Regions from separate parts of the Mesorhizobium sp. B2-1-3A genome, predicted to be linked through region 2. Evidence: riboswitches for the same ligand, from Rfam matches in the RefSeq annotation. Region 2 holds a riboswitch; each other region holds the start of a gene.
The links. Region 2 has a riboswitch for cobalamin ahead of metE (5-methyltetrahydropteroyltriglutamate--homocysteine S-methyltransferase). Riboswitches for the same ligand answer to the same signal wherever they lie in the genome.

Region 1 (7,411 bases), on a different contig from region 2:
GCGACGGACCTCGAAGCCGCCAATGTCCTTGGCGTTCGGGATGACCATTAGTTCGATCTGGTCGCTGGCAAAGGCGTCGCCGGCCTCAGGGTCTTTCCCCGGGAAGAAGCTCATGAACTCTCCTTATCAGCGTTCGGTGACCGCTTTGGCGGCATCAGGCAAAGCGGATCGCCGCCTTTGCCCGCAGTTTGGCGGCCACTTCTTCGCGGTTGCGCGGATGCTGGTTGGTTTCGAGCGAATCGAGAAGTTCGCGCGCCGATGCCGCGATGGTCTCCACGGCGTGGTCGAACGCATGCTGGTTCTGTTTCGAAGGCCGCGTCGTTCCGCTCAGCTTGCGGACAAATTGAAGGGCTGCGTCACGCACTTCGTCATTGGTTGCAGGCGGATCAAAATTGAACAGGGTCTTGATGTTTCTGCACATCGCTTCCGTATCTCCTCTTGTCCTGGAGCTGTTTCAATCGGGACGAGTTTTATCCTCAATCATGATCGTGTCCAAAAACCGGTGAGGCAAGACCATGGTTCGCGGCCATGCCTCAGTCCGCGTCGAGCGGTTCCGTTCCAACCGGTTTGCCGTCGCGCGACAGCCTGATCTTCTCGACCTTGTCCTCGGCCGCCTTCAGCAGCCGGTCGCAATGCGCCTTCAGGGCCTCACCACGCTCATAGATGCGGATCGACTGGTCGAGCGGCACATCGCCGCGCTCCAGATCATCGACGATCTTCTCCAGCGCGTCGAGTGCCTGCTCGAAGCTCATCGCCTTGACGTCTTCGTTGGTCTCAGCAGCCATCATTCATCCTTTCATCAGTCGCCCGACATGGGCGGCGACCGAAAATGCCAGTCCCTGCAGATCGTAGCCGCCCTCAAGCAGGCTGACGAGCCGGTTGCCGCTGTGGCGGGCGGCGCGCTGCATCAGCTGGCCGGTCGCCCAGTCGAAATCGTCCTCGGTCAGGTTGATCTCGGCCAACGGATCACGGTGATGCGCGTCGAAACCGGCCGAAATGATGATCAGGTCGGGTGCGAAATTGTCGAGCGCCGGCAGGACGCGCGACAGGAAGGCATCGCGAAACACCTCGCTGCCTGTCTGCGGCGCCAGTGGTGCGTTGACGATGTTACCGGCGCCGGTCTCGCTCTTTGCGCCAGTGCCGGGATAAAGCGGCATCTGGTGCGTCGAGCAATAGAGCACCGAGGGATCGTCCCAGAAAATATCCTGCGTGCCATTGCCGTGGTGCACATCCCAGTCGACGACAGCGACACGCTCGACGCCGTGCTTCTTCTGCGCATAGCGGGCCGCGATCGCGGCCGTGTTGAAGAAGCAAAAGCCCATTGCGGTGGTCTTTTCGGCATGGTGGCCGGGTGGCCGGGCGGCGACGAAGACATTGTCGGCGCGGCCCGCGAAGACGTCGTCGACGGCCGCGTTGGCAGCGCCGATCGCGGTTATCACCGCCTGCCAGCTCTTCGGGCTGGCGGTGGTGTCGGCATCGATGCGGGCAATGCCCTCGTCAGGGATGGCGGCGCGCACGCGCGCGACGAAATCGGCCGGATGCGCGTAAAGGATGGTGGCCTCGTCGCCTTCAGGCGCCTTGACGCGGTCAAGCTCGGCAAAGGCTTCGTCGTCAAGCACGCGCTCGATGGCGCGCAAGCGGTCCGGCCGCTCGGGGTGACCGGGGGGCGTGATGTGCTCAAGGAAGATCGGATGCGTGTAGAGACGAGTGGCCATGGTCCCTATCTAGTGCCCCAACGCCGCGATGGCCATGCGTCGCGGCCCGATGGCTGGGGAAAATCACTTCTGCGTCCATTGGCGTCGCTGTGGGGATTGGCGCCGCGAACACTTCGGCATAAGGTCGCCGTCACTGCCTGGTGCCCGCCAGTTTGTTTGTCTAGCCGCATTCTGCGGCGCCAAGTGATTCCACTTGGCTGCAAATGCTCTGGCGGGAGAATCGGGAACACGGTTGAATTCCGTGGCGTGCCCAACGCTGTGAGGGGGACCGCGCCGGTAAATGCCACTGTCGATGACGGGAAGGCACCGGACGCGGGTTGATCCCGAGCCAGAAGACCGGCCTGGCAGGCACCGTCATCCGCATGGTCAGGCGGAGGACATGGTTTGCAATCGCAAGGGGACAAGCGATGCCGGATGCTATGACCGCTCCTGTCAGCGATGGATTTGACCAGATGGCGCGCGACGCGGTCTACCGCGCCATGTTCACGCGGCGCGATGTGCGCAGTCATTTCCTGCCTGCTCCTCTCGACGATGAGGTGCTGGCGCGGCTGCTGCTTGCCGCCCATCACGCGCCGTCGGTCGGGTTCATGCAGCCGTGGAATTTCATCGTCATCCGCGATGCCGCGCGACGGGAGAAAGTGCGCGATCTGTTCCTCGCCGCGCGAGAACAGGAACTGCCCGAAATCGAGGAAGAACGGCAGGCGCTTTACCGGAAGCTGAAGCTGGAAGGCATCTGCGAAAGCGCGCTCAACATCTGTATCACCTGCGACCGCCAGCGCTCGAAGGGCTCGCCACTGGGACGTTGGCACAATCCGGAGATGGACCTCTACAGCACGGTCTGCGCGGTGCAGAATTTCTGGCTGGCGGCACGCGCCGAAGGCGTCGGCGTCGGCTGGGTCAGCATCATCGAGGCGCAGGCACTGAAAAGCCTGCTGTCCATTCCCGACCATGTAACGCCGATCGCTTATCTCTGCGTCGGCCGGGTTTCCGAATTCGCGCCCAAACCGGACCTTGAAACGCACGGCTGGGGCCGGCGCCTGCCCCTGCCCGAACTGATCATGAGCGAGACCTTTTGCGGGCAAGGTGAGGCATCGCTCAAGTCAGCGGTGGCGCGCCTTAACGCCGTCGATACCGTACAGGCGACCGCCTGCCCGGCCGATCAGCGCGTCGCGCCGGCCGTGCCCCAGCGCGAGCCGCCGAAGGAGGAAAGCGCCTTGTCCTTGAGTTCCCTGAATTTCGATGATGCCTCGGCCAGCCTGATGTCCCAGGCCGGATCAGGCACCTGGCCGGCGATGGTCTTGAAATAGACCTGCATCAGGCAGGCGATGGCGAAGGGTTCGATGAACGCCGCCTTGAAGGCCCAGGCAAAGACGATGGCCAGCACGAAGGCCCAGCCGGCGAGTTGTCCGGGCATCAGGAAGAGAATGGCGCCGGCCGGCGCCAGCATCAGCAGGAAGATCACGAACGACACGCCCCACATGATGACCGCCAGCCAGACGGCGTTCTTGACCATGGTCTTGCCGTTCTGGGCGTAGAGAACGACGCCTTGCCGCGCGGTCTCGAAGGGTGAGGACGAATTGATGCGGATGTTGTAGCCGAGGATGATCTCGTCGACATAGGTCAACGACAGGCGGATCACCGTGTTGATGAAGGAGACCAGGCCGCTCAGGCCCGGAATGGGCAGAAAGGCGGCGACGCCGCCGAGCAGGCCGGTGATGGCGCGGATGGCGCCTTTGACCAGTTGGTCGACGACGAAAAGGATGTTGGCTTCGGCGAAACGCTCGGTCACGACCTGCCGGGCATAGGCGATCTGGTTCTGGCCGTCAGGGACATCATGGCCGTCGATCAGGTGGACCATGACGGCGATATGGCCGGCCTTGACGACGTAGAGGATGTATTCGCGGATCCAGTAGACGGCGATAGAGACGATGCCGAAACCGACCACGCCGCCCCACAGGGCAAAGGACAGCGGCCCATCGGGATCAGTGGAGATATGGCCGACGCCATAGCCGACCGAGGCGCCCGTGCCGGTCGCCATGATGTAGGCCAGCGTGATGCCGAAATAGACGATCATGCGAAAGACAATGAAAGGCCAGGTCCGCATCATGATGGACACCGACCTGCCGATATCGAAATCCCACATGCCCCGAATCTCCCCTCAGAGATGGCTGGGGAGGATGCGCTCTAACCGAAGATTGTCAATCATGGGCGGGGCACCAGGCCGCAGACAGGACTTCAGCTCGATTGCGGACCCGGTTCCTTGAGCAGACCCTCAAGCAGTTGCTTGAACGCCGCCACCACCTTCCTCGACGTGGCTTCGGGGTCGTTTGAATTGGCGATCCGCTGCGACGCCTGGCTGCTCGCCCCGTTGATAAGCCGTGCGGCCGTTTCAGGGTCGACGCCCGGGACGACCACACCTTCCCCCTGCAGCGCGGTCAGATGATCGGTCATTGAGCCGACGCAGGCATTGGCATTCGGCCATTGTGCCGGATCGCCCAGCACAGCCGGGCCATCCCGGAACATGATACGCTGGATTTCCGGCTCCAGCGCCATCTCGATATAGGTGGTGCATTCGTCGACGAAACGCTGCCAGCGGGTCGGCGCTCTCGACGCGACTTCGTTCACCCGAGCCGCCATCTCGCCGTCGATTTCGGCGATAACCGCCTCCAGCAGCCCCTTCTTGTCGCCGAAGTGATGATAGAGCGCGCCGCGCGTCAGTCCGGCGGATGCGGTGAAATCGTCCATCGACGCCTCGGCATATCCGATCGTCCCGAAGGCCTGGCGGGCCGCGGCGATCAGCTTGGCGCGCGTTTCGGCGATCATCTCCTTGCGGGGTCTGCGCATGCTTCGGGTCCTATTAACATACGTCTCGTATGCCAATTGACATACGCCGCGTATGGTCTATCTAGTTCTCATACGCTCCGTATGTAATTGTCGGAGCGCCTTTTGTCGAGGAACCGGATCATGCAGAACCCTTACTCAGAGATATTTCGCGCCCCCGGAGCCAAGGGCTTCGCTGCCGCCGGTTTCCTGGCGCGCCTGCCGATAGCCATGGCGCCTATCGGCATCGTGGCGATGCTGTCGCAAACGCGTGGCGAATACTGGCTGGCCGGCGCTGTCTCGGCGACATTCGCATTGGCCAACGCTTTCCTGGCGCCGCAAATATCAAGACTGGTCGACCGCCTTGGCCAGACCCGGATCGTCGTGCCTACCACAATCATCTCCGTGCTCGCATTCCTGGCACTGATTGCATCGGCCAATCAGGACTGGCCGGTCTGGACGCTGTTCGTGTCGGCGTTGCTGGCCGCGGCAATGCCCAGCATGCCGGCAATGGTGCGCGCACGCTGGACCGAGATTTTCCGCGGCCGGCCCGAGATGAACACCGCCTTCGCCTTCGAGTCGGCGGCGGACGAGTTGGTCTACATCGCCGGTGCATCGCTGTCGGTGGGCTTGAGTGCCGCCCTGTTCCCGGAAGCGGGCATGCTGGCGAGCACGCTGTTCCTTGCCTTGGGCTCGACGGCGTTCATCCTGCAGCGATCGACCGAGCCGCAAGTGCGGCCGATGGGTCACGGCTCGAGCGGCTCCGCAATCCGCCTGCGCCCGGTACAGATCATCACATTCGCCCTGATCTTCATCGGCGCCACCTTCGCGACGACGGAAGTCAGCACCGTGGCAATCACCAAGGAACTCGGCCAACCCGGCGCCGCCAGCCTCGTCATTGGCGTCTACGCGCTGGGATCGTTCGTGCTCGGCATCATTGTCGGCGCGCTCAATCTGAAAACACCGCTGCAACGCCAGTTGGCCATCGCGGTAGCCGTCATCGCGGTCAGCACGCTGTTGCCGCTCACGGCCGGCACCGTGCCGCTTCTCGCACTCACCGTCTTCATCAGCGGCGTGGCCATCTCGCCGACCTTCATCACGGCCTTCGGCCTGATCGAGCGGCATGTGCCCGAAGCGATGCTGACGGAGGGCATCACCTGGGTGACCACGGGGATCGGTATCGGCATGGCGCTGGGCTCCTTCGCCGCCGGCGCCGTGGTGGACGCATTCGGCGCCCAGAACGGGTTCTGGGTTTCAGTGGCGGCAGGCACCATCGCGCTGATCACCGTGCTGCTTGGCCAGCGCAGCCTTGCCACCCACAAATGCGAGTTGGAGGGATGCGACGCCGCCGCCGTTCCGGCCGAGTGACCGCCTGGATATGTCGAGATTCAGGTCAGGCCGACCTCACCTGAATATCAACATGGCCTAGAGAATCTCGGTCTTCGCAATGTGGATGCCGAAGCCTTCAAGGCCGACATAGTGGCGCTCGCGCGAGGCGATCAGGTTGATCGACGAAATGCCGAGGTCCTTCAGGATTTGCGCGCCGAGGCCGATCTCGCGCCATTCGTTCTCGCGCCGGCGGGCCTCTTCATGATCCTCGCGGTCGCCGCTTGCCGGCCGTTTGCGTTCCTGATGCGCAACGCCGACGGACCCCTCGCGCAGATAGACGATGACGCCGCGCTTGCGCTCGCCCATCGCCTTCATGATGCCGTCCAGCCGATGGCTGGTGCCGAAGACGTCGGTCACCACATCCTCGGAATGCAGCCGCACCGGCACGTCCTCGCCATCGCGGATGTCGCCGAAAACGACAGCGACGTGATGCATCGTGTCCCACGGCAGCGTGTAGGTGAAGACCTGCGCCTTGCCGCCGAGCGTGTCGATATCGGAGCAGGCGACGCGCTCGACCAGCGTTTCCTTGCGCTGACGATAGGCTATGAGGTCGGCAACCGACACCTGTTTCAGGCCATGCTCTTCGGCGAAAGCCTGCACCTGCGGGCCGCGCTTGACGGTGCCGTCGTCATTGACGAGTTCGGAAATGACGCCGATCGGCGGCAAGCCGGCGAGCTTGCAGAGATCAACGGCGGCCTCGGTATGGCCCGAACGCATCAGGACCCCGCCTTCGCGCGCGATCAGCGGAAAGATGTGGCCGGGACGGACGAAATCGGAGGCGCCGACATTGCCATTGGCGAGGTTGCGCACGGTGAGCGTGCGGTCGTCGGCCGAAATGCCTGTCGTCGTGCCATGCTTGAAATCGACGCTGACGGTGAAGGCGGTGGTGTGGGCGGAATCATTGTCGGCGACCATCGGCTGCAGGTTGAGCCGCTTGGCCTCCTCGCGCGGCATCGGCGTGCACACGATGCCGGAGGTGTTGCGCACGATGAAGGCCATCTTTTCCGGCGTACAGTGAACAGCGGCGACGATCAGGTCGCCCTCATTCTCGCGCCCGTCATCGTCCATGACGACGACGATCTCGCCACGTTCGAAGGCTCGGATGGCTTCGACAATCTTCTTCTGATCGTAAGGCATTGGCGCTCGCTTTGCTCGCAGGGCAGTAGGGGAATAGGGCAGTAAGGCAGTAGGGAAAAGGAAAATTGGGCTCTTTCGGCAGGCAGCGTAACATACTGCCCTACTGGCTTACTGCCCTATTCCCCTCCCTTCCCCGTCTGTCCTCGATGCCGCAGATAATGATCGGCGATCGCGCAGGCAACCATCGCCTCGCCGATCGGCACGGCGCGGATGCCGACGCAGGGGTCGTGGCGGCCCTTGGTCATTACCTCGACGTCGTTGCCGTCCTTGTCGATCGACTTTCGCGGCGTCAGGATCGACGAGGTCGGCTTGACGGCGAAGCGTGCAATGATCGCCTGGCCGGTCGAGAT
Region 2 (7,411 bases):
CGGCATGATCTACCGCTTCATTCCGAAGACGGCTGATACCTGCGAGATGGAACTCATCTGGCTGGTGCGCGGTGACGCGGTCGAGGGCCAGGATTACGATCTGGAGAAACTGACCTGGCTGTGGAAGGTCACCACCGACGAGGACAAGAAAATCATCGAGCACACCGCGCGCGGCGTGCGATCGCACTATTTCGTACCCGGACCGATCGCGCCGATGGAGTACAACGAGCTGCGCTATATCGGCTGGTATCTCGAGGAGATCAGCCGACCCTGAGGGCTTTCCCTTGGGAATGCGTCAAGACGATGAGATAGCGGAGCCGCCATCGGATGCGCTGGCGGCTCCGCTCCGATCAGGCCGCGGCTCTGAGCTGTCTTGCCGCCTCCACCATGTTGACCAGTGCCGGACGGACCTCGTCCCATCCGCGGGTCTTCAGGCCGCAATCCGGATTGATCCAGAGTTGCCCGTCGGCAAGGCGTTGCCGGGCCAGCGTCATCAGATCGATCATTTCGCCGACCGCCGGAACGCGCGGCGAGTGGATGTCGTAGACGCCCGGGCCGATCTCATTTGGATATTTGTGGGTCCGGAAAGCGTCGAGAAGCTCCATCTTCGACCGCGACGTCTCGATCGAGATGACGTCGGCGTCCATCGCGCTGATCGCATCGAGGATGTCGTTGAACTCGGAATAGCACATATGAGTGTGGATCTGCGTGCCGTCTCCAACGCCTGACGATGCCAGGCGGAAGCACTCGACCGCCCAGTCGAGATAGGTCTGCCAGTCGGACTTGCGCAGCGGCAGCCCTTCGCGCAGGGCGGCTTCGTCGATCTGGATCATTGCCGCGCCCGCCGCCTCCAGGTCCCCCACTTCGTCGCGGATGGCGAGTGCGATCTGGCGGCAGGCCACGCTGCGTGGGATGTCGTCGCGCACGAAGGACCAGTTGAGGATCGTCACCGGCCCGGTGAGCATGCCCTTGACCGGCCTGTCCGTAAGCGACTGCGCGTAGTTCCACCACGAGACCGTCATCGGACGTGGCCGCGACACGTCGCCGAAGATGATCGGCGGCCGGACATAGCGCGAGCCATAGCTCTGCACCCAGGCATGTTTGGTGAAGGCAAAGCCGGCGAGTTGCTCGCCGAAATACTGCACCATGTCGTTGCGCTCGAACTCGCCGTGAACCAGCACGTCGAGGCCGATCTCTTCCTGCCAGCGGATCGCCGTCTCGGTTTCCTTCTTCAGGAAGGCCTCGTAATCGATATAGCTCAACTCGCCCTTGGCATGGGCGGAGCGCGCCTTGCGCACTTGCGGGGTCTGCGGAAACGAGCCGATCGTGGTCGTCGGAAAGTTCGGCAGGCCAAGTTTTCGTGCCTGCAACTCGCGCCGCTCGGCGAACGCGCCCTGCCGGCGCCGCATCGGCTCCGTGACAGCCAGCAGCCGGCCTTCCACCAGCGGATCATGCACCTTGAGCGATGTGGCGCGGGACTGGACGGCCTCGGCCGATGCCTGCAACTCCTTCGCAACCGCGCTCTTGCCTTCGACAAGCGCCTCCGCGAGCAGCGTCAGCTCGTCCATCTTCTGGACCGAGAAAGACAGCCAGGATTTGAGGTCCGCATCGAGCGTGGTCTCCAGTTCCAGATCGATTGGGACATGCAGAAGCGAACAGGAGGGCGCAATCTCGATGCGGTCGAGCGGCCAGCCGGCAACGACCGGGCGGATGCGGTCGAGAATGGCGGGCAGGTCGGCCCGCCAGACGTTGCGGCCGTCGATCAATCCGAGCGAAAGGACCTGGTCCTTTCGCGACAATCGGGCAACGGGTTCCAACTGCTCCGGCGCCCGCACAAGGTCGATGTGCAGGCCGGCGACAGGCAAGGCCAGCGCCGTTTCCAGATTGTCGCCCAACGCGCCGAAATAGGTTGCCAGCATGATGTCGAGATCGGGAGCCGCCGCCGCGAACTTCTGATACGCCAGTTCGAGACCGATGCGTTCGGCCGCATCGAGGTCGAGCACGAGGCAGGGTTCGTCGATCTGCACCCAGCGGGCACCGGCCTGCGACAATTGCTTGAGAAGCTCGGCGTAAACCGGGAGCAGCCTTGGCAGCAACGCTATCGGGTCGAAAGTGCTGCCGCGCGCTTTGGCCAGCTTGAGAAAGGTGACCGGGCCGAGAATGACCGGGCGCGTGCGGATGCCGAGGGCTGCGGCCTCGCGAAACTCGCTGAGTGGCTTGGTCGAACGGAGTTCGAACGTCTGGTTGGCAGACAGTTCGGGAACCATGTAGTGGTAGTTCGTGTCGAACCACTTCGTCATCTCAAGCGCGGCAACGCCGTGGGCGCAAGCTTCATGGTCGTTGCCCTGATCGCCGCGCGCCATTGCGAAATAGACGTCGAGCGGAACCTCGCCTCCGTTCCAGCCATAGGCTTTCGGAATCGCGCCGACCATGATGGCCGTGTCGAGCACATGATCGTAGAGCGAGAAATCGTTCGAGGGGATTTTCGTGATGCCACGATCGCGCTGTTCGATCCAGTTGGCCTCGCGCAAGCGCTTGGCGGTTTGGAGCAGGTCTTCGGCCGAGCTCTTGCCCGACCAGTAGCTTTCCAACGCGGCCTTGAGCTCGCGATGCCGGCCGATGCGTGGAACACCGAGCGTGGCGGTCGGGACTGAGAAAGTAGACATTGCATACCCCATAAGGTTGGGGGCATGGGTCAAGCGGATGCATGCAGAACCAGCAGCGAAGGCCGCGGCCTGCAGGCTACCACCGGGACACCCCGCCCGTGGACGTTTCAGTTCGTCGGGGCAGGTCTCCTGGCTCACGGGTCGTCGCTTCTGTCCGTCTTCCCAGGCATTTGCCTAGTGACATTCTGGACAGCGGCTCGCCGCTCACAGTTGCGGGGGCAGCTCCGGCATCGCCATGGCACGGGCCATGCTCACCGGATTCCCTCTTAGCTCCGACCCCGATGAGGACCGGAGAACCACGACCCCACCATGTTCCACCAACACAGGCTTCATGTCAAGAAAGATATAAAGAGATGTTTATATCTTTACGTGTTGTGATGCTATGATCGCCGGCGAATGCCACCGACATCGCCATGGCAATGGCGAGATGCGGTGTGCCAATATCGGCATTTGCACTGGTGGCTGGCCTGTGATCCAAGGCGACGATAAATCCCACGCTTTGCAGTTGGAGCGCTGAATGACCGGATTGACACGCCGCGGGCTCTTGAAAACGGCAGCGGTTGCTGGCGCCAGCGGGGTCGGGCTCTCGGCCATCGGCAGGTTTGGCAGCTGGGCCGCCGCCAGTCCTGAACCGGTGGTGCTGCAGACGGCGAAAATCCAGGCCAGCCTGATGGACGTCGGCCCGACCAACAATGTGCTGACCTATGGCAGTGCCGGAATGCCGCCGGTGCTGAGAATGAAGAAGGGCGAACCGTTCGCCGCGCTCCTCGTCAACGGCATCGACGATCCGACGACCATCCACTGGCACGGCATTCGTCTGCCCAACAAGATGGATGGCGTGCCCTTTCTGGTGCAGCCCTATGTCTACACCGGCGATCATTTCGACTACGCCTTCGCCCCGCCCGACGCCGGCACATTCTGGTATCACCCGCATTGCAACACGCTGGAGCAGATGGGCCACGGCCTGACCGGCGTGATCGTGGTCGAGAATCCGAACGATCCGAGATTCGACGCCGAATTCGTCCTCAATCTGCGCGACTGGCGCCTTGGCGACGACGGCCAGTTCATCGACCAGTTCCGGCCGCGCGATGCCGCCAGGACCGGCACCTACGGCACGGTGCGCACCGCCAACTGGCTCGACCAGCCGCGATATGACGCGCCGGCCGGCGGGCTGGTGCGCCTGCGGGTTGCGATATCAGACGTTACCCGCATCTACGCCTTTCGGGTCGACGGCGCCGAGGCGATCGTGATGGCGCTGGACGGCAATCCCGTGCCGCAACGTTTTTCGCCCGATGCCTTGCTGCTGGGGCCGGGCCAGCGCATGGAACTCGCCATCCGCATGCCGGACGAGGAGGGCGCGGTCGTCAGCCTGCGAGACGTCAGGGGCACCAAGCCAAAAATCCTGGCTAGCCTGCACGCGACGGGTAGTTCGCTCAAGCGGGATGTTCGCGATCTTCCACCGCTGGAAGCAAATCCGGTGGCGGAAGTCGATCTCACCGCCGCCCAGCATATTTCGTTGGCACTCAGCGCCACGGCAGAGAACGTCCCGAGCGACGGCATCTGCGGTTCGCTCGGTTACAGTTTCTGGGCCATCAACAAGGTGCCGTGGCCAGGCGATACATCCGATCCGACCGCGCCGCTGGCCGAACTGAAGCTCGGCAAGAGCTATGTCATCGACATGGAGAACCTGACGCCGCAGTCGCATCCGATGCACCTGCATGGCATGAGCTTCAAGGTGCTGTCGTCCTCGACACGCCAGGTGCAGCCGCTGATTTCCGACACCTATCTCATCCAGCCCAACGAGAAGGTTCAACTCGGCTTTGTCGCCGACAATCCGGGCGACTGGCTGCTGCACTGCCACATCATCGAGCACCAGAAATCGGGCATGACGAGCTACGTCAGGGTGGCCTGAAGCCGAGCACCGTCGCCGGAGCCGCGTCGTCGGTGATCTACTTGCGCAGTTGCGCCTCGATCTCGTCGAGCACCTTGTCCTTGCCGATGCCGGTGAGGAAGGCGAGGCCCTTGATGACCGGCTTGGTCACCGAAGCCGAGATCGGGGTGGTGGCGACAATGAAGTCGACGCTGTCGGCCAGCCCCGGCACTTCGGTGGCTTTTGCCTGTTGCGCGTTGAAGGTCAGGCCGCGCTGCTTCATGGCCTCGGTGACGGCGACATTGACCGCCGTCGATGTCGCGATGCCCGTGCCGCAGGCAAAGAGAATAGTTTTCTGTCTGGACATCTCTTGCTTCTCCTTGGGTTATCAGCCGAGCACGGCACGTACGTCGTCAAGCGTCCTGGCGGACCTCAAGCCGTCCAATGCCTCTGGATTCTGGATGGTGGCCATGACGGACTGCAGCGCTTCAATCTGCTTGTCCTTGTCATTGATGGCAAGCAGGAAGACGAAGCCGACCGGCAGCTTCTCGTCGGGATCTTCCATGTTGGCGAACGTCACCGGCTTTCTCAGCGTGCCCATCGCGATGCCGGGCTTCAGCACATGCTCGGGATCGGTATGCGGCACCGCGACATTGTCGGCGCGTTCCAGCGGCAGTCCCGTCGGGATGGTCATTTCGCGGCGCACGACCGCGTCGGCATAGGAGCTTTTGACATAGCCAAGGCTCTCGAGCCGGCCGGCCAGGACGCGGATGATCTCCTCGTTGGTCGAGGCATCCGATCCGAGCACGATCGCTTCGGGATCCAGAAGCTGCATGAGGCTGTCGGACATGTTCTGCTCCGTCTATAAAAGTCGTGCGCCCGAGGAGGGCGCACGACCGTTTCAAATTCAAGGCGCGATGGCGCTTAGGCGGTGCCTTCGGCCGGCTCGTCCTCGGCGCCCGCTGCCCGTTCCCAGCCGAGCGGGTTGCGGCGGTAGAGGATGAACAGCGCGGCGATGACGACTGCGATCAGGATGATGCCGAGCAGCCCAAGTCCCTGGATCGCTTCGATGATCACATAGGGAACCCAGAGGAAGCCGTCGACCACCGAGGTGATCTGCAGCGCATCCGCCGGCAGTTTGAAGCCCGATGCGACGGCCGCGCTGGTGAACAGCGGCGCCAGCGCGTTGGCGACGTAGAAGCCGATGGCCAGCGTCACCGTGCCGATCACCACCATGCGGAACACATTGCCTTTGACCAGAGGCGCGGTCATGGCGACGATGAAAGGGATGACCGCGAGGTCGGCGAACAGGATGACGCGGTTGCCCGGCAGGATCACCGACAGGATGATCGCGATCGGCACCAGGATCAGCGACGACGAGATCGCGGCCGGATGTCCGATCAGGATCGCCGAATCGAGGCCGACGAGCAGCTCGCGGTCGCCAGTGCGCTTGCGCACGAACTCCTGCGCCGCGTCGGAAACCGGAAGCAGGCCCTCCATCAGGATCTTCACCATGCGCGGCAGGAGCAGCATGACAGCCGCCAGTGTCATGCCGGTGCCCAGTACCTTGGCCAGCACCACGCTGAGATCACCGGCGTTGTAGAAGGCGATGGCGCCGAGCACGAGGCCGATGATCAGGCCGAGCACAACCGGTTCGCCGAACACGCCGAAGCGGCGCTCGATGGTCTCGGTGTTGATGTTGATGCGGTTGATGCCGGGAATGCGGTCCATGATCCAGTTCAGGATGATGGCGATCGGCAGGATCTGCGCCGAGGCGAGATGCGGCACCGAAATGCCGGGCACGCCGTAGAATTGCTGCACCGCGCGCGCCGACCAGTCGGCGAACAGCAGCGACAGGGCTGCGACCAGGGCCGCGATCGCAATGCCGTAGGCCAGATTGTTGGTGGCGGCGACGACGAGCGAGCCGACAAAGGCGAAGTGCCAGAAATTCCAGACGTCGACATTGAGCGTGCGTGTCATGCGCGTCAGCAACAGCACGATATTGACCAGGATGCCGACCGGAATGACCCACAGGCCGACCGACGAGCCGAAGGCGATCGCCGCCGCCGAGGGCCAGCCGACATCGATGATGTCGCGATGGATGCCGGTGTTGGTGACGATGGCCTTGGCGACGTCGCCGATCGATGTGAACATCAGCCCAAGCACAAGGTTGATACCGATGAAGGCGACGCCGATGGTGACGGCGGCACGGAAGGCCTTGCTGACCTTGGCACCCAAGACCACGGCTATGATGAAAATGACGATCGGCAGCAGGATTGTCGCACCGAGCGTGTCGATGGCCCCCTTCAGGCCAGCGAGAACTGTATCCATTCTTCCTCCCCTGGAGCCCGAGCCTACGCCTCGCAATGCTCCTTGATCTCATCCACGCCTTTGCCGCCAGTCTGGCGCAAAGGCACTCCCCAGATTGCCCGCGGCGAATGCCCGTCGACCTATCGGCTCGATGAACATTTGCCTTTGTCAGCAAACGAATGTTTTATTTAGACTGTTCACAACAATGTCAATTGGCAACCCTTTGGGCCAATCGGTCCGGGGAAGGTGCCTTTTTCGGGCATTTTGGGCTCGGAATCGCGGCTTGCGAGCGGTTTCATTGGCACACGCGACCGGTCCCTGCTAATCCGGCCGCAAATCAAGAAGCTGTGGACATCCTGCATGACCAATGTCGCCTTGACCGGCCTTGCCCGCGATCTCGCCCATCGTGCCGAAGAGGGCCGCCCGGTGCGCATCGGCGTCATCGGTTCGGGCGAAATGGGCACAGATCTGGTCACGCAAGGCATGCTGATGCCGGGCATTTCGGTCTGCGCCGTCTCCACGCGGCGTCCCCACACCGCGCGCGAGGCCATTCGCATCGCCTATG
Region 3 (7,411 bases), on a different contig from region 2:
AATGGTAGCTCGCCATGGCCAGCAGCGCGACGCCGCGCACGATGTCGATGGCGACGATGCGCCTGGATGGCTCCGGAACGGGTACGGTCGGCGTATGGATGGTCATGGTCTCGCGATCTGATTCAGCCCCGCCTGAGGACTATCACGGTTGGACCGGACAGAAGAAGGCCAGGGGGTGGATCAAGCGACGCTTTAGGCCAGAGCCGGGAAGCCTTTGACCGGCTTCGCTTTTGGCCGGTAACGGGTCGGTTTCCTCTTAATCGCCCGGGAATGACCAAGGCAGATTTGGCTGGTGATTCTGCTTTGGGGAAGCAATGTCCACCCATGTGCGCCATCCGATCTGGCTCCCGGCCCTCAAGGCCGCGGATGCGCGCACCTTCGCCTCGCTCTACGCGGTGGAGTCCTTTGCCCGCGCCACGGTGTCGAGCGTCATCCCGATCCAGGCCTACGAGATCCTGCACAACGAGCAGATCGTCTCGATCCTCTACACCATCGTGGCGCTGCTCGGCCTATCGGTGACCTTGTTCATGCCGATGCTGATCCGCCGCTTTGCCCGGCGCTGGGTCTATACGGCTGGCGCCTGCCTGCTTGCCATCGGCTCGCTGTTCTTCGTCACCCATACGCTTGCCGGGCAACTGGCCGGGATGCTGTGCCGGGTGATGGGCGCCAGCGCGCTGTCGATCACCCTCAATCTCTACATCATGGACCACATCCGCAAGACCGACTTCATGCAGGCCGAATCGCTGCGCATGGCGTGGTCGATGGTCGCCTGGACCGGCGGGCCGACGCTCGGCATCTTCCTCTATACACGCTTCGGCATCTATGCGGCGCATGGGGCGGTGGCGGTGTTCGCGCTGGCCTTGCTGGCGCTGTTCTGGACCTATCGGCTGGGCGACAACCAGTCTATCCGGCCCGGCAAGACCCGGCCGGCCAATCCGCTCGCCAATATCGGCCGCTTCGTCGCGCAGCCCAGATTGAGGCTCGCCTGGCTGATCGCCTTCGGCCGCTCCTGCTTCTGGACGACGTTCTTCGTCTATGGGCCGCTGTTCATGGTCATCACCGGTCAGGGCGATATCGCCGGCGGCCTCCTTGTTTCGGCCGGCAACGCGCTTTTGTTCATGGCGATCTTCTGGGGCAAGGCTGGAAAGCGCTTTGGCGGCCGGCGCACCATGACATTTGCCTATTTCGCCATGTCGGCCATGCTGCTGGCCGCGGGCACGGTGGGAGCGACCGCGCCATTGCTGACCGGCGCTTTCCTGCTTGGTGGCGCGTTCTTCACCATCGCGCTCGATGCCCTGGGCTCGACCGCCTTCATGCGTTCTGTACGATCTTATGAACGGCCGCAGATGGCTGCGGTCTATCGCACCTATCTCGATTTTTCGGAACTGACGCCGCCGCTGGTCTATTCGGTGGTGCTGATCTTCTTCGGGCTGGGCTCGGTGTTCGTCACGCTCAGCCTGCTGGCGGCGGCGTGCGGCTTCGTGACCTGGCGCTACCTGCCGAAGTCGCTGTGAGGATCACGGTGAAAGTGCCGCGTGGCGCTCGCGCACCCAGTTGTGGAAGCGGTGCAGTTCATATTCCTCGGGCATCAGCACGCCGGCGGCGTGGCGCATCGAGCGCAGGCCTTTCTGGTTGACCTCGCAGATCGCCGCATCCTCCTCCAGCACCTGTGTGCCGAAGGCGATGATGTTGTCGATGTCGGTTGCGGCCAGCGCCTCGGGGGCGAACAGCCATTCGGCGACAAGTTCCGTCTGTTCCGGCCCGAGCGGTACCAGCCGGACGGTCCTGACATAGTCGACATGGCCGACGATGAACATCGAGGGCAGGCTGGTGGCGTAGGTCTGGCCAGCGGCGCGTTCGGCCGGTGTCAATCCCGGGAAGATCGGCCCATGGGTCTTGCCGTCGCTCGACCAGGTTTCGGCGCCCGTCCGCAGACCACCGGAAAACTCCGGCGCGTCATTGTCGGCGTGGCGGGTCCATTCGGGGTCGTCATGCCGGCTCATCAGGCCGCGGCCATAGATCGGCACCAGCCGCGACAGGTCCTTGTGGACGCCCGGACAATGCAGGCACTCGTTGAAGTTCTCCCAAAAGATCTTCCAGTTGCAGTGCATCACCTTGCGCAGCACATGGCCCGTCACCAGCGTTTCCAGAGGCCAGTTGCCGAGATTGCCGGAGGCAGGGTCGAAGGATGCCTGCGCCGAGCCGGCCGCATCCTCCTGCAAATTGATGAACACGAAGCCGCGCCATACCGAGAGTGCGACGCGATAGAGCGGATGGTCGGCCTTGTCGAAGCCGTCCGGCAATGATTTCGACGGCACGCGCACGAGGTCGCCGCGAAGCGAATAGGACCAGGCATGATAGGGGCAGGTGATCAGCCGCGCCTTCAGCCGGCCCTCGCTCTCCTGGCAAAGCTGCGAGCCGCGATGCCGGCACGTGTTGTGGAAGGCACGCAGCGCGCCGGTGTCGTCGCGCAGCACGATGATGTCCTGCGTGCCGATGCGGAATCGGCGGAAGGCCAGCGGCTGGGCCAGATCGGCCTCGCGGCAGACCAGCAGCCAGTTCTTGTACCAGATGGCATCGAGGTCCAGCTGATAAGCCGCTTCATCCCAATACGCCGATGAGGGCAGGGTGGGTTCGGCCTGGGTCAAGCCGTTATAGGGATCGCGCTCGCTGGCAATGGGTTGCATGGCTGGCTTCCTGTGAAGTGGCCAGCCGACACCCGGCCGGCACAATTGTCAATTGTTGCGCCGATGACGGCTGATGTGGCCGGCATGGCGTAATCGCGCTGGTTACCGGCGGAATTTGGTTTGCCGGAGGCAATGATTCTGCCTATAGTCGCTGATGTCGTCGGTTCCATTTTGGAGCCAAGAGGGAATGCGGTGCGGGCTGACTTGTTGCCCAATGCCGTTGCTGCCCCCGCAACTGTGTGCGGTAGTCCTCTCCATATGCCACTGAAGATTTGTCTTCGGGAAGGTGGGGAAGGGCGCTGATCCGTGAGCCAGGAGACCTGCCGGCGACAGGAAACTGACTTCGATGCCCTCGGGTGGAGGGTGAAAGGACAAGACATGACTACCGCTTCCGTCTCCCGCGGCGCCTCCGTCTCCTCGCAGTCGCGCTTCATGCAGCTGGCGTTCGCCGCGCTGCTCGGCACCTTCATCATCGGCTTCGTCGGCTTCTCGCACATTGATGCGGTCCACAATGCTGGTCATGACAACCGGCATTCGATGGCGTTTCCCTGCCACTGACGAGGATCTGACATCATGAATCTGTTTCGCAACGTCGTGTTCATCGCGGCGATCGCAGGGCTCGTGGCCGGCGTCGTCCTCGCCTGCATGCAGGCCTATGCCACCGTGCCGCTGATCCTCAAGGCGGAAGTCTACGAACAGGCCGAAGGCGGCCATGACCATGCCGCGGCGCCGGCTGATGCCGCCAGCGGCAACGCAATGAGTTCCGCCGCGCCGGCGGCATCGAATGCCATGAGCGCTGCCACCCCGGCTCCGGCCGCAGCGGCTGCTCCGGCCGAAGACGAAGGCTGGGCGCCGGCCGACGGCTTCGAGCGTTTTGCCTTCAACGTGGTTTCCAACGTCGTCACCGGCATCGGTTTCGCGCTGATCCTGGTCGCTGTTTCGGAATTCGCCGGCGGCATCGGCAACTGGCGCCAGGGCGTGTTCTGGGGCCTGGCCGGCTTTGCCGTGTTCACGCTGGCGCCCGGCCTCGGCCTGCCGCCGGAACTGCCCGCCATGCCGGCGGCCGACCTCACGCAGCGGCAGATCTGGTGGGTGGCAACGGTGGTCGCGACCGCCATCGGGCTTGGCCTGATCGCGTTCCGCAAGTCGCTGCCGCTCGCCATCCTTGCCGTGCTGCTGATCGTGGCGCCGCACATTGTCGGCGCGCCGCAGCCCGACAGCTTCGAGACACCGATCCCGGAAGGCCTGCACCACCAGTTCGTGGTGGCGGTGACGCTGACCAGTCTGGTGTTCTGGCTGGTGCTTGGCGCCGTCGTCGGCGTGGTGCGCGGACGCTTCACCGGCACCGCGACCAGCCTGCGCGACAGCTTTGCCTGATCGCGGCAGGCTGACCTTCATCATCGGTGGTGCGCGCTCGGGAAAGAGCGCGCATGCCGAAACCCTGGTGACGGCGTTGCCCTCGCCATGGACCTACATCGCCACCGCGCAAGCCTATGACGACGAGATGCGCGAGCGCATCGCGCTGCATCGGGCGCGGCGCGGCGCGGGCTGGACGACCATCGATGCGCCGCTCGACCTCGCCGGCGCGCTCGAGGCTTTGCCAGATAGCCGGCCTGTGCTGGTCGACTGCCTGACGCTGTGGCTGACCAATCACATGCTGGCTGACCATGACCTTGGGTTTGAATGCCGGCGGCTGGCGGATGTGTTGTCGCGGCCGCGCGGGCCGTGGTTCGTGGTATCCAACGAAGTCGGGCAAGGCATCGTGCCGGACAACGCACTGGCGCGCCGGTTTCGTGATGAGGCCGGTCGGCTCAACCAGCAGATCGCGGCGATCGCCGATACGGTGCTGCTGATGGTGGCGGGGCTGCCGCTCAAGGTGAAATGAAATGACCGATATCGATGGCAAGACCACCGAAGACAGGGACGAAGAGCGCCACCGCGCCAAGATGGCCAAGCGCAAGGCGGTGCAGGACGCCGAGGTGGCGGCCAAGACGATCGAGAAGGGTCTGCTGATCGTCAACACCGGCCCGGGCAAGGGCAAGACGACAGCAGCGTTCGGTTTGGCGCTCCGCATGCTCGGCTATGGCAAGCGCGTCGGCGTCGTCCAGTTCATCAAGGGCAAGTGGCACACGGGCGAGAAGGACGCTTTCGCGGCCTTCGGCGACCGCGTCGTCTGGCACGCAATGGGCGAGGGCTTCACCTGGGAGACGCAGGATCTGAAGCGCGATATCGCCGCTGCCGAAGCCGCCTGGGCCAAGGCGCTGGAGCTGATCGCCGATCCGTCGATCAGCCTTGTCGTGCTCGATGAGCTCAATATAGCATTGCGCTACGACTATCTCGATCTCGACAAGGTGGTTGCAGCGCTGAAAGCGCGTCGCGAGGGCCTGCATGTTGTCGTCACTGGCCGCAATGCCAAGCCGGCGCTTGTCGAAGCGGCCGACCTGGTCACCGAAATGGGTGTGACCAAGCACCATTTTTCGGCGGGCGTGAAAGCCCAGCAAGGGATCGAGTTCTAGAACGCCAGAACCGCGATCACCGAGACCAAGCCGAACAGCGCGATCAGCAGATAGTCGGCGACGCGGTAGAGTTTCAGCGCCCGCCTGATGTCACCGCTGTCGACGTCGCGGCGGCCGCCTTCACCCATGAAGACATCCTCGACCAGCACGCCGCCATAGCTGCGCGGTCCGGCCAGTGCCAGACCGAGCGCGCCCGCCATTGCCGCTTCCGGCCAGCCGGCGTTGGGCGAGCGGTGTTTTTTCGCGTCGCGCCACACCGCATGCCAGGCGCCGCGGGGATCGGCGTCCCTGACCAGGAAAGCCGCCAGCACGATCAGCAGCGCCGTCAGCCGAGAGGCCGGCAGGTTGATCCAGTCGTCGAAGCGCGCCGCCGCCCAGCCGAAGGCCTCGTGGCGCGGGGTGCGGTGGCCGATCATCGAATCGGCGGTGTTGGCGGCCTTGTAGGCGGCTCCGCCGGCCAGCCCGCCGACACCGGTCCAGAAGGCGGGAGCGACGATGCCGTCGGAAAAATTCTCCGCCAGGCTTTCGATCGCCGCACGGCAGACGGCGGCGCGGTCGAGCGCCTCGGGATCGCGGCCAACGATTCGCGAGACGGCGACACGGCCCATGGCCAGCCCGCCTGTATCGAGCGCGTCGGCGACGGATTCGACATGTTCGTAAAGGCTCTTCTGCGACAGAAGCGATGTCGCCAGAAGGGCGGCAACGACCAGTCCCAGGGGAACGAACCAGAGCAGGACAAGCTGTACGCAAAGGCCGATCACCGCCGGCACCAGCACGATGACCAGAAGTGCCTGGACACCGCGTTGGCGACGTAGTGCGTCGGGATCAGTGGCGCGGTTGAGCCTGCGATCGAGAAAGGATATCAGCCTGCCGAACCACGTCACGGGATGGCCGATGGCGCGAAACAGCCAATCCGGGTAACCGAGGGCGAATTCGACGGCCAATGACAGGAAAGCGATCAGGACTGACATGAAGCTTCTTGAAGGAGCGGTGGACCATGGTGGAAGTCTCGGCCGGGCGAGGGTGCTTTTCCCCAACGCCGTATTGCCTTTCGTCGACCTCTCTACCGGTATCAATCCGCTCTCCTACCCGCTTTTCGACCTGCCCGCCACCTCGCTGTGGCGATTGCCGGAAGCCGGGCGGGCGCGGGAGCTGACAGAGATAGCGGCCAGGACCTACGGCGCGCCGTCGCCGGCCAACGTCGTCGCTGCGCCCGGCACGCAGATCCTGTTGCCGCGCGTGGCGTCGCGGGTCAGGCCCGGCAAGGCGTTGGTGCTGGGGCCGACCTATGCCGAACATGCGCGTGCCGCGGCGATCGCCGGTCACGAGGTGGGCGAAGTCAGCGATTTCGCGGCGCTGGCGAAGGCCGACCTTGCCATCATCGTCAATCCCAACAATCCCGACGGTCGCGTCATCGAGCGCGACCGGCTGCTGGCGCTGGCCGCCGGGCTGCGTGCAAAAGGCGGGCTGCTGGTCGTCGACGAAGCGTTCATGGATGTCGGCCCGCGCCAGCACAGCCTCGCCGGTGATGTCGATCAAGGCGGCATCGTCGTGCTGCGTTCGTTCGGCAAGTTCTTCGGTCTCGCCGGCCTGCGGCTCGGCTTCGCGCTTTCGGATGCAGCGACGGTGGAATCCCTGGAATCGCAATTCGGGCCATGGGCTGTTGCCGGCCCGGCGCTGGAATACGGCATCCGCGCGCTTGCCGATCTCGGTTGGCAGGAAACGATGCGGGCCTCCCTGGCGGACGCGGCGGCGCGGCTGGACTCATTGTTCGACCGTTTCGGCGTGCCTGTCGCGGGCGGCACCACGTTGTTCCGCTATCTCAGCCTGCCGGATGCCGCCGGCCTGTTTTCAGCGCTTGGCGAGCGTGGCGTCCTGCTTCGGCATTTCTCCGGCCGGCCGCATGTCCTGCGCGCCGGCCTGCCGGGAAGTCAGGAGGAATGGCTGCGGCTCGAATCGGCCCTTGCCGATTGGGCGACGCTGCGCGAGGATCGATCAAGGGGTTTAACACCATGATCCATGTCTGTTCGCTGTCGAAGATCGAGGAAACGGTGGCCAGGACCGGTGCCGAGCGCATGCTATCGCTGCTCTCCATCGGGACGGATGTGACGCGTCCGGCGTCGATATCGAGGGAAAATCATCTGCATCTGGTCATGCACGATATCGCGGTGGCTCAGGACGACATGACCATGCCGGGCGAGGAGCATG
Region 4 (7,411 bases), on a different contig from region 2:
AGCGCCCAACAAAGACCTGATCGACGCGGTGCGGGCTTTCAACCGCTTCTACACCCGCCAGATCGGGCTGCTCGACGAAGGGCTGCTGAAAAGCGCCTTCTCGCTGACCGAGGCGCGCGTGCTCTACGAACTGGCGCACCGCGACGGTCTGACCGCGACCGACCTCGGGCGCGACCTCGGTCTCGACGCCGGCTATGTCAGCCGTCTGCTGAAGAAGTTCGAGCGCCTTCACCTCATCTCCAGGTCGACGATGGTTTCGGACGCCAGGCAATCGTCGATTGCGCTGACGCTGGCGGGCAGGAATGCCTTCGCGCCGCTGAACAAGGATTCGCACGACCAGGTCGCGGCGCTCCTCGATCGGCTGCCTGCGTCGGAGCAGGACCGGCTGGTGAAATCCATGCGGACGGTCCAGGCTCTGCTGGGTGAAAGCGCCGAGCCAAGGATCCCTTATCTGTTGCGGCCGCTGCAGGTCGGCGACATTGGCTGGATCATCCGCCGGCAAGGCATGCTCTACGCGCAGGACTATGGCTGGGACGAAACCTATGAGGCGCTGGTTGCCGAAATCCTCGCGGCATTCGTCAAATCCTTCGATCCGAAATGGGAACGAAGCTGGATCGCCGAGCGCGATGGCGAGGTCGTCGGCTCGGTCTTCGTCGTGCGCAAATCGCCCAAGGTGGCGAAGCTGCGCCTGCTCTATGTCGAACCTTCGGTGCGTGGCCTCGGCATCGGCAGGCGGCTGGTCGAGGAATGCATCGGCTTTGCCCGTGCGAAGGGCTACAAGACGCTGACCTTGTGGACCAACGATATCCTGATAGCCGCCCGGCACATCTACCAGGCGGTCGGCTTCAGACTGACCGAGGAAGAACCTCACCACTCCTTCGGCAAGGATCTGGTTGGCCAGACCTGGGACTTGGAATTGTAGTGCCGGTCAATCCTTGATCGGCACCCAGATCTCTAGCCCGCCATCGCCGCTGCGCGGATCGAACTCCGGACCGTAGCGTTCGAATTCCGGCGCGTCCGCTATCTCGTGCCCGGAGGCCGGCAGCCATTTGTTCCAGATCGTGTTGACGGTGCGGCGGATGGTCGAGATGTGCTCGCGATGCGCAAACACCGCATATTTCTGGGCGGGTATGCGCACGCGGCTGAGTTCCCTTGGACGGTCGGAAAAATCGGTGACCTCGACACCGGCGACGTAGTCGAAATTGCCGGCATCGTCGCCGTTGGCGCAGACGCCGTAGGCGACGTCGCCGGTCTCGCCTGGAATGTTGCCGATATAGGGACCGAAGCGTTGCCACTGCATCGGAATGGCGGCGCTGGTTTCACAGGTGTAGCGTTCGCCGAGCCCAGCGATCGGCAACGGCCGGCTGGTCTCGAAGCGCGGTGGTTCGAGGGCCGAAAGAAAGGATTGGTCCATCAGGATCGGCTCCACGAGGTCGAGGGTCTTGGTCGAGCCTCGCGCGCGCACCATCTCCGGCGTGGTGCCGAACTGTTCGCGGAAGGCGCGGGTGAAAGCCTCATGCGAACTGTAGCCGGCATCGAGCGCCACCGAGAGGATGTCGGGCGCTCCGCCGGCCAGCCTGCGCGCCGCCTCGGTCAGCCTGCGTGCGCGCATGTAGCCCATGACCGAGCGGCCGGTGGCGGCGCCGAAGGCGCGCGTCACATGAAAGCGCGACACGCCGCTGCTTTGGGCGACATCGTCGAGCGAGATCGCCTCCGGCAGATGGCTCTCGACAAACCACAGCGCTTTCTCGGTCGGGTTCATGGGTTCCTCGCATTGAGCGGATCATCTTGCGGCCTTCGCGCGCGGCAGTTTGATCGAAATTGCGCTTGCCGTGCAATCCGGACGGCAACGCTCCGCGGCCAGCCGCATCTCCAGGAGCGAGACTGGCTCGCTGTCTTCTTCCGGCAGCAAGCCCTCACTTGACGTCCCCGCGCGGCATGATCTAAGATGTAATGTAATTACATAACATGTACAATTTGAGCGCCGCCGCGGGATCGACAATGCACCGAGAAATCCGTTGCGAAGCAATTGGGGGAAAACTACGATCGAGTGGTGATGGTCCCCGAGTCGAAAGGCGAGGGGTGAAAAGGGAACACGGTGAGACCCAATAGGTCGAAGCCGTGGCTGCCCCCGCAACTGTAAGCGGTGAGCAAGATCCGAAATGCCACTGGCCGGCAAGGCTGGGAAGGCAGGATTGCGCAACGACCCGCGAGCCAGGAGACCTGCCATCACTGAGTTGACCGGACGGGGTGTGCCGGGAGGAAACGTGGACGTCGGTCTTGTCTGCCGGCTCGCCAACATCCTTCCGTCGCCAGTTTTGGAAAGTGACGGAAAGTTGGACGGCGCCATCGATCACCGCATCATCGTGTGCACGCTTTGCCGTGACGTTCCGACCGGCATCCGGTCGGGCGAAAGCCTGTGCGCCGACTTGCGCTCCCGGCTCTCGGCCCACGATGAACCCGCCGTGTCGCATGGCTTCACGATCGAGGGCGTCGAATGCATGGCGGGCTGCGCACGGCCGCTGACGGTAGCCTTCCAGGCGCCGGGCAAGGCCACCTATCTCTTCGGCTCCATCGATGCCGAGGCCGACGCTGGCGATCTCGTGCGATTTGCCTGGCTTTACGCCTCGCTCGCCGACGGCTGGTGCAATTCCGGCCAACGTCCGCCGCGACTGGCCGGCAAGACGCTGGCCCGCATCCCGGCGCCGGGCAAGCTGGCGGGTGATAGCCGATGACAATGCCACTCCTCGAGGCGCGCGACCTGGGTGCCGTGGCGAATGGCCGGAATCTGGTCCATGCGGTCAGCCTTTCTATCGCCACCGGCGATCGTCTCGCCATCATCGGCCCCAATGGCGCCGGCAAGACGACGCTGCTGCGCATGCTGTCGGGCATGCTCAGGCCAAGTTCGGGCGAGGTGAAGCTTGGCGGGCGACGCCTGGACAGGATCTCGACAGCCGAGCGGGCCCTGCACATGGCCGTCGTCGGCCAGACCGACCAGCCGGATCCGCGGCTGGCGGTGATCGACTATGTCGAACTTGGCCGCGTTCCGCATGCCGGCCTGAGGCGCAGGAGCGAGGAGCGTGACATCGTGGTGGACGCGCTGCGCCGGACCGGCCTTCTGCCGCTGCTTGGCCGCACCATTGGCTCGCTGTCTGGCGGGGAGCGCCAACGCGCCCAGCTGGCGCGCGCCATTGCGCAGCAACCGAAAGTGTTGTTCCTCGACGAGCCGACCAACCATCTCGACCCGCGTGCTCGCGGCGAGCTTCTCGAACTCGTCGCCGGCTTCGGCATGACGGTGATCGCGGTGCTGCACGACTTGGCCCTGGTGGCGCCGTTCGCCACCAGGGTCGCGGTGATGAACGAAGCGCGGCTGCACGCGTTGGCCGCACCGCGCGAAGCGCTGACGCAACAGCTGATCCGCGAGATTTTCGGCGTCGACGTGTTTCGCCTGCGCCACCCCACCGAGGACCGTGAACTGACGGTGTTCGATGTTCCGAACCGCGCCGCGCCGCCATCCTGATCGAACCATCCCTCATCAGCACTGTTCAACCAAGGAGCAAAATCCGTGAAACGTCTCGCCTTGTCGCTCGTCTTTTCCTTGCTGGCCTCTACCGCCTTCGCTTTCCCCGTCACCGTCGACAGTTGCGGCAAGCCGCTGACCTTCGACGGGCCGCCCAAGCGCGCAGTCATCCATGATCTCAACATGGCCGAGATGGCCTTCGCGCTGAAGCTGCAGCCGTCGATCGTCGGCCTGACCGGCATCACCGGATGGTACAAGGTCGGCCCCGAATTCAAGGCCGAGCAGGGCTCTATCCCGGAACTCGCGCCCAAATACCCGACGCTCGAGAACCTGGTCGCCGTCGAGCCCGATTTCTTCTTCGCCGGCTGGTACTATGGCATGAAGCCGGGCGGCGACGTGACGCCCGACACGCTCGCCCCACATGGCATCAAGACACTGGTGCTGACCGAGAGCTGCGTCCATCTCGACAAGAACCGCCCGGCGGCTTCCATGGACCTGCTCTATGACGATGTTGAAAAGCTGGGCAAGATCTTTGGCAAGGAGACCGAGGCGCAGAAGCTTGTCGCCGGCTGGAAGGCGCAACTCGCCGACATCACCACGAAGGTCGGCGACGCCAAGGGAACCCGCGTGTTCCTCTATGATTCCGGCGAGGACAAGCCGTTCACCGCCGGAAAATTCGCCATCCCCAGCGCCATGATATCAGCCGCCGGTGGCGACAACATCATGGCCGACATGGACACCAGCTGGGGCAACACGGACTGGGAAACAGTGGCCTCGCGCAATCCGCAATTCCTCATCCTGCTCGACTACCAGGATGGCGGCGGCTACAGGAAACTGCTCGATTTCCTGAAGGCGCATCCGGCGATGAAGGAGACGGACGCGGTCAAGAACGAGCGTTTCGTGGCCCTTCGCTATGCCGAACTGACGCCTGGACCGGCAAACATCGAGGCGATCGCCAAGATCGCCAAGGCGATGCATCCGGAAGCGTTCTGATGCTTCTTGCCCCAGGGCAAAAATCCGGCGCGCTTTCGGGGCACAAGGCATTCGCGCTGGCCATGGTGGCGGGCACGGTGGCGGTCGTCGCCCTCGTGCTGCTGTCGATAGCCTATGGTTCGACGCTGATCCCGCTGACCGACGTCATCGCCTCGCTTGGCCATGCCGTCGGGATGCATGAACACCAGGTGTCGGGCCCGGTCGGCAAGATCGTCGTCGATCTCAGGCTGCCGCGCACGATCCTGGCGGTCTGTGTCGGTGCCGGCCTCGGTATAACAGGTGCTTTGCTGCAGACGGTGACCCGCAACGATCTCGCCGATCCTTTCCTGTTCGGCCTGTCGTCGGGGGCCGCCGCCGGCGCTGTTTCCGTCATCACCGTCTTCGGCGACAGTTTTGGCATCTGGACCTTGCCGGTCGCCGCCTTCACCGGCGGCATACTGGCCGCCTGCATCGTCCTGCTGCTGGTCGCACGGGTAAGGGGGCAGGGACCGGAGCGGCTGATCCTCGCCGGCCTTGCCGTCTCCTTCCTGTTCACGGCATTGACCAATTATCTGGTCTTTGCCGGAGACCAGCGTGCGGCCCATTCGGTGCTGTTCTGGACGATGGGCGGGCTCGGGCTGGCGCGCTGGGATAATGTCTGGCTGGGCGCCTTGGGAGCCGGCACGATCGCGGCCTACGGGCTGTGGAACCACCGCAGGCTGGACGCCTTCCTAGCCGGTGAAAGTGCTGCCGAAAGCCTTGGCGTGCCGGTGGCGCGCATGCGCAGAGCGACGTTTCTCATTGCGGCCTTCTCGACGGCAATTCTCGTCTCGGTCGCCGGCGTCATCGGCTTTGTCGGATTGATGATCCCGCATCTGTCGCGGCCGCTGGCCGGCCCCTTGCATCTGCGCCTGATCGCAAGCTGTGCATTGTTCGGGGCGGTGCTCTTGCTGGCAAGCGATCTTCTCGCCCGGACGCTGCTGCCGCCGCAGGAACTGCCGATAGGCATCATCACCAGCTCACTCGGTGCCTTCTTCGTCGTCACGCTGGTCGTCCGAAACCGCCTGTGAAAAGGCCGATTCCTGCCTGGCCGGCTGTCTCCAGCGGTTCACTGATTGCCAGCCGCGATCGCGTTGCAAGACCGCCATGCACATTTGCCGGCTTCGGCCGTCACGTGACATCTTGAATAGTAAGCACGCTTATTATATGTATCGCTCATGGTTTCTGATGGCATAGATAGACTGGGCTTTTTGATCCACGACGTGCAACGTCTGCTGCGCAAGCGCTTCGAGACGCGTGCCAGCGGGCTTGGCCTTTCGTCGGCGCAATGGCGCCTCATGGTGCGTGTCGCCAAGGAGGCAGGCGTTACCCAGGCGCGGCTCGCGGAACTGCTCGAAATCGAGCCGATCAGCGTCTCGCGCCTCGTCGACCGGATGGAGGAGGGCGGCTGGATCGAACGCCGCGCCGACGCCGCCGACCGCCGCGTGCGCATGATTTTCCCGACAGCCAAGGCGAGCGCCGCCTATGCCGAGGTCAAGAGCCTCGCCGGCGAAGTCTATGAGGAATCGCTTGTCGGCGTTTCGCCCGAGGACCGCCGCGTCCTGATCAGGGCGCTCGATGTAATCGTGCAGAATCTGACGGACGGCGAGGCTTCGTCGCTTGAAAAGGTAAAGAGTGCGGAAGGCGCAGCAGCATGAATGCGGTAGCCAAGGTCGACGAAAACGCCCCCAAGGTCGAGATGGAAGCACCGGCCCAGCCGGTTGCCGCCCCTGTCGCGGTCGCCCCGCCCGTAGTGCCGGTGCCGGCGGCGCCAAAGAAGAAGCGCCGCATGGGCCGCTTCTTTTTGATGTTCGCCTTGCCGGCCGCGCTGATCATCGGCGGCGGCTATGTCTGGGTGACCGGTGGGCGCTATCAGGAGACGGAGAACGCCAATCTGCAGCAGGCCAAGGTGTCGATCGCCTCGGACACGGCAGGCCGCATCGTCCAGGTCGCCATATCGGACCATCAGTTAGTCAAGCAGGGGGATCTCCTGTTCGCAATCGACCCCGAGCCTTACCGGATCGCGCTCGCCCAGGCCGACGCCGCGGTTGCCGCGGCACGCCTCAATGTCGAGCAACTGCGTGCCGCCTACAGCCAGTCGATGGCGCAGGAGAAGTCCGCCAGCAGCGAGGTCGACTACGCCCAGTCGCAATATGACCGCGCCGCCGATCTCGCGCAGAAGGGCATCAACGCCAAGTCGTCGCTGGATCAGGCCCGCAACGACCTCGACAAGGCAAAGCAGCAGGTCGCCGTCGCCCAGCAAGGCATTGTCAGTGCCAAGGCAGCACTTGGCGGCAACCCCGACATCGAAACCGACAAGCATCCAACCGTGATGTCGGCGCTCGCCGCGCGCGACAAGGCCGCCTACGACCTGGCGCAGACCACGGTCAAGGCGCCCGCCGATGGCGTCATCTCGCAGGCCTCGTCGTTCAAGGTCGGCCAGTTTGTCGGCTCCGGCACGCCGCTGTTTTCGCTGGTCGAGACCGGCGACACCTGGATCGATGCCAATTTCAAGGAGACCCAGCTCACCAACATGAAGCCGGGCCAGAAGGCCGAGATCGTGGTCGACACCTATCCGGGCAAGACCTTCGAGGCGACGGTCAAGGCGATCGGTGCGGGAACGGGTGCTGAATTCTCGCTGCTGCCCGCACAGAACGCCACCGGCAACTGGGTCAAGGTCACGCAGCGCATCCCGGTGCGCCTGGAACTCACTGATCCCGACGCCAAGATGGCGCTGCGGACGGGCATGAGCGCTTCTGTCACCGTTGACACCGGCGTTGCCCGCGGTTTCCCCGCGATATTCGGTCACGCCAAGGCTGGCGAGGCCGCGCAATAAGTCAGCGGAAGCCCGCGCGGACCAGGCGGGTGGACGTGGATAAA

Region 1: another riboswitch for cobalamin. It lies ahead of bluB (5,6-dimethylbenzimidazole synthase); the one in region 2 lies ahead of metE (5-methyltetrahydropteroyltriglutamate--homocysteine S-methyltransferase).
Region 3: another riboswitch for cobalamin. It lies ahead of FJ977_RS15755 (CbtB domain-containing protein); the one in region 2 lies ahead of metE (5-methyltetrahydropteroyltriglutamate--homocysteine S-methyltransferase).
Region 4: another riboswitch for cobalamin. It lies ahead of FJ977_RS02280 (DUF1636 family protein); the one in region 2 lies ahead of metE (5-methyltetrahydropteroyltriglutamate--homocysteine S-methyltransferase).

What each region holds. Positions count from the first base shown of each region.
Region 1 is NZ_VFWK01000001.1:914,862-922,272, forward strand. Features, by position in the region: gene FJ977_RS04530 (pirin family protein) at 1-114, opposite strand, end outside; gene FJ977_RS04535 (DUF2277 domain-containing protein) at 155-421, opposite strand; gene FJ977_RS04540 (exodeoxyribonuclease VII small subunit) at 534-785, opposite strand; gene FJ977_RS04545 (histone deacetylase family protein) at 789-1,715, opposite strand; cobalamin riboswitch at 1,893-2,075, shown strand; partial or broken gene bluB (5,6-dimethylbenzimidazole synthase) at 2,168-2,752, shown strand; gene FJ977_RS04555 (hypothetical protein) at 2,875-3,858, opposite strand; gene FJ977_RS04560 (TetR/AcrR family transcriptional regulator) at 3,951-4,559, opposite strand; gene FJ977_RS04565 (MFS transporter) at 4,680-5,903, shown strand; gene ribB (3,4-dihydroxy-2-butanone-4-phosphate synthase) at 5,961-7,061, opposite strand; gene aroC (chorismate synthase) at 7,178-7,411, opposite strand, start outside.
Region 2 is NZ_VFWK01000006.1:42,881-50,291, forward strand. Features, by position in the region: gene FJ977_RS24790 (aromatic ring-hydroxylating dioxygenase subunit alpha) at 1-274, shown strand, start outside; gene metE (5-methyltetrahydropteroyltriglutamate--homocysteine S-methyltransferase) at 351-2,666, opposite strand; cobalamin riboswitch at 2,768-2,982, opposite strand; gene FJ977_RS24800 (multicopper oxidase family protein) at 3,184-4,578, shown strand; gene FJ977_RS24805 (PTS sugar transporter subunit IIB) at 4,616-4,903, opposite strand; gene FJ977_RS24810 (PTS sugar transporter subunit IIA) at 4,925-5,386, opposite strand; gene FJ977_RS24815 (PTS transporter subunit IIC) at 5,461-6,867, opposite strand; gene FJ977_RS24820 (NAD(P)H-dependent oxidoreductase) at 7,207-7,411, shown strand, end outside.
Region 3 is NZ_VFWK01000004.1:12,674-20,084, forward strand. Features, by position in the region: gene FJ977_RS15740 (DUF1624 domain-containing protein) at 1-106, opposite strand, end outside; gene FJ977_RS15745 (MFS transporter) at 315-1,514, shown strand; gene FJ977_RS15750 (aromatic ring-hydroxylating dioxygenase subunit alpha) at 1,518-2,687, opposite strand; cobalamin riboswitch at 2,832-3,030, shown strand; gene FJ977_RS15755 (CbtB domain-containing protein) at 3,066-3,245, shown strand; gene FJ977_RS15760 (CbtA family protein) at 3,261-4,064, shown strand; gene cobU (bifunctional adenosylcobinamide kinase/adenosylcobinamide-phosphate guanylyltransferase) at 4,057-4,572, shown strand; gene cobO (cob(I)yrinic acid a,c-diamide adenosyltransferase) at 4,574-5,203, shown strand; gene cbiB (adenosylcobinamide-phosphate synthase CbiB) at 5,200-6,174, opposite strand; gene cobD (threonine-phosphate decarboxylase CobD) at 6,173-7,219, shown strand; gene FJ977_RS15785 (tyrosine phosphatase family protein) at 7,216-7,411, shown strand, end outside.
Region 4 is NZ_VFWK01000001.1:445,966-453,376, reverse strand. Features, by position in the region: gene FJ977_RS02290 (helix-turn-helix domain-containing GNAT family N-acetyltransferase) at 1-922, shown strand, start outside; gene FJ977_RS02285 (AraC family transcriptional regulator) at 929-1,762, opposite strand; cobalamin riboswitch at 2,041-2,246, shown strand; gene FJ977_RS02280 (DUF1636 family protein) at 2,268-2,735, shown strand; gene FJ977_RS02275 (ABC transporter ATP-binding protein) at 2,732-3,520, shown strand; gene FJ977_RS02270 (ABC transporter substrate-binding protein) at 3,566-4,513, shown strand; gene FJ977_RS02265 (iron ABC transporter permease) at 4,513-5,562, shown strand; gene FJ977_RS02260 (MarR family transcriptional regulator) at 5,710-6,189, shown strand; gene FJ977_RS02255 (HlyD family secretion protein) at 6,186-7,367, shown strand.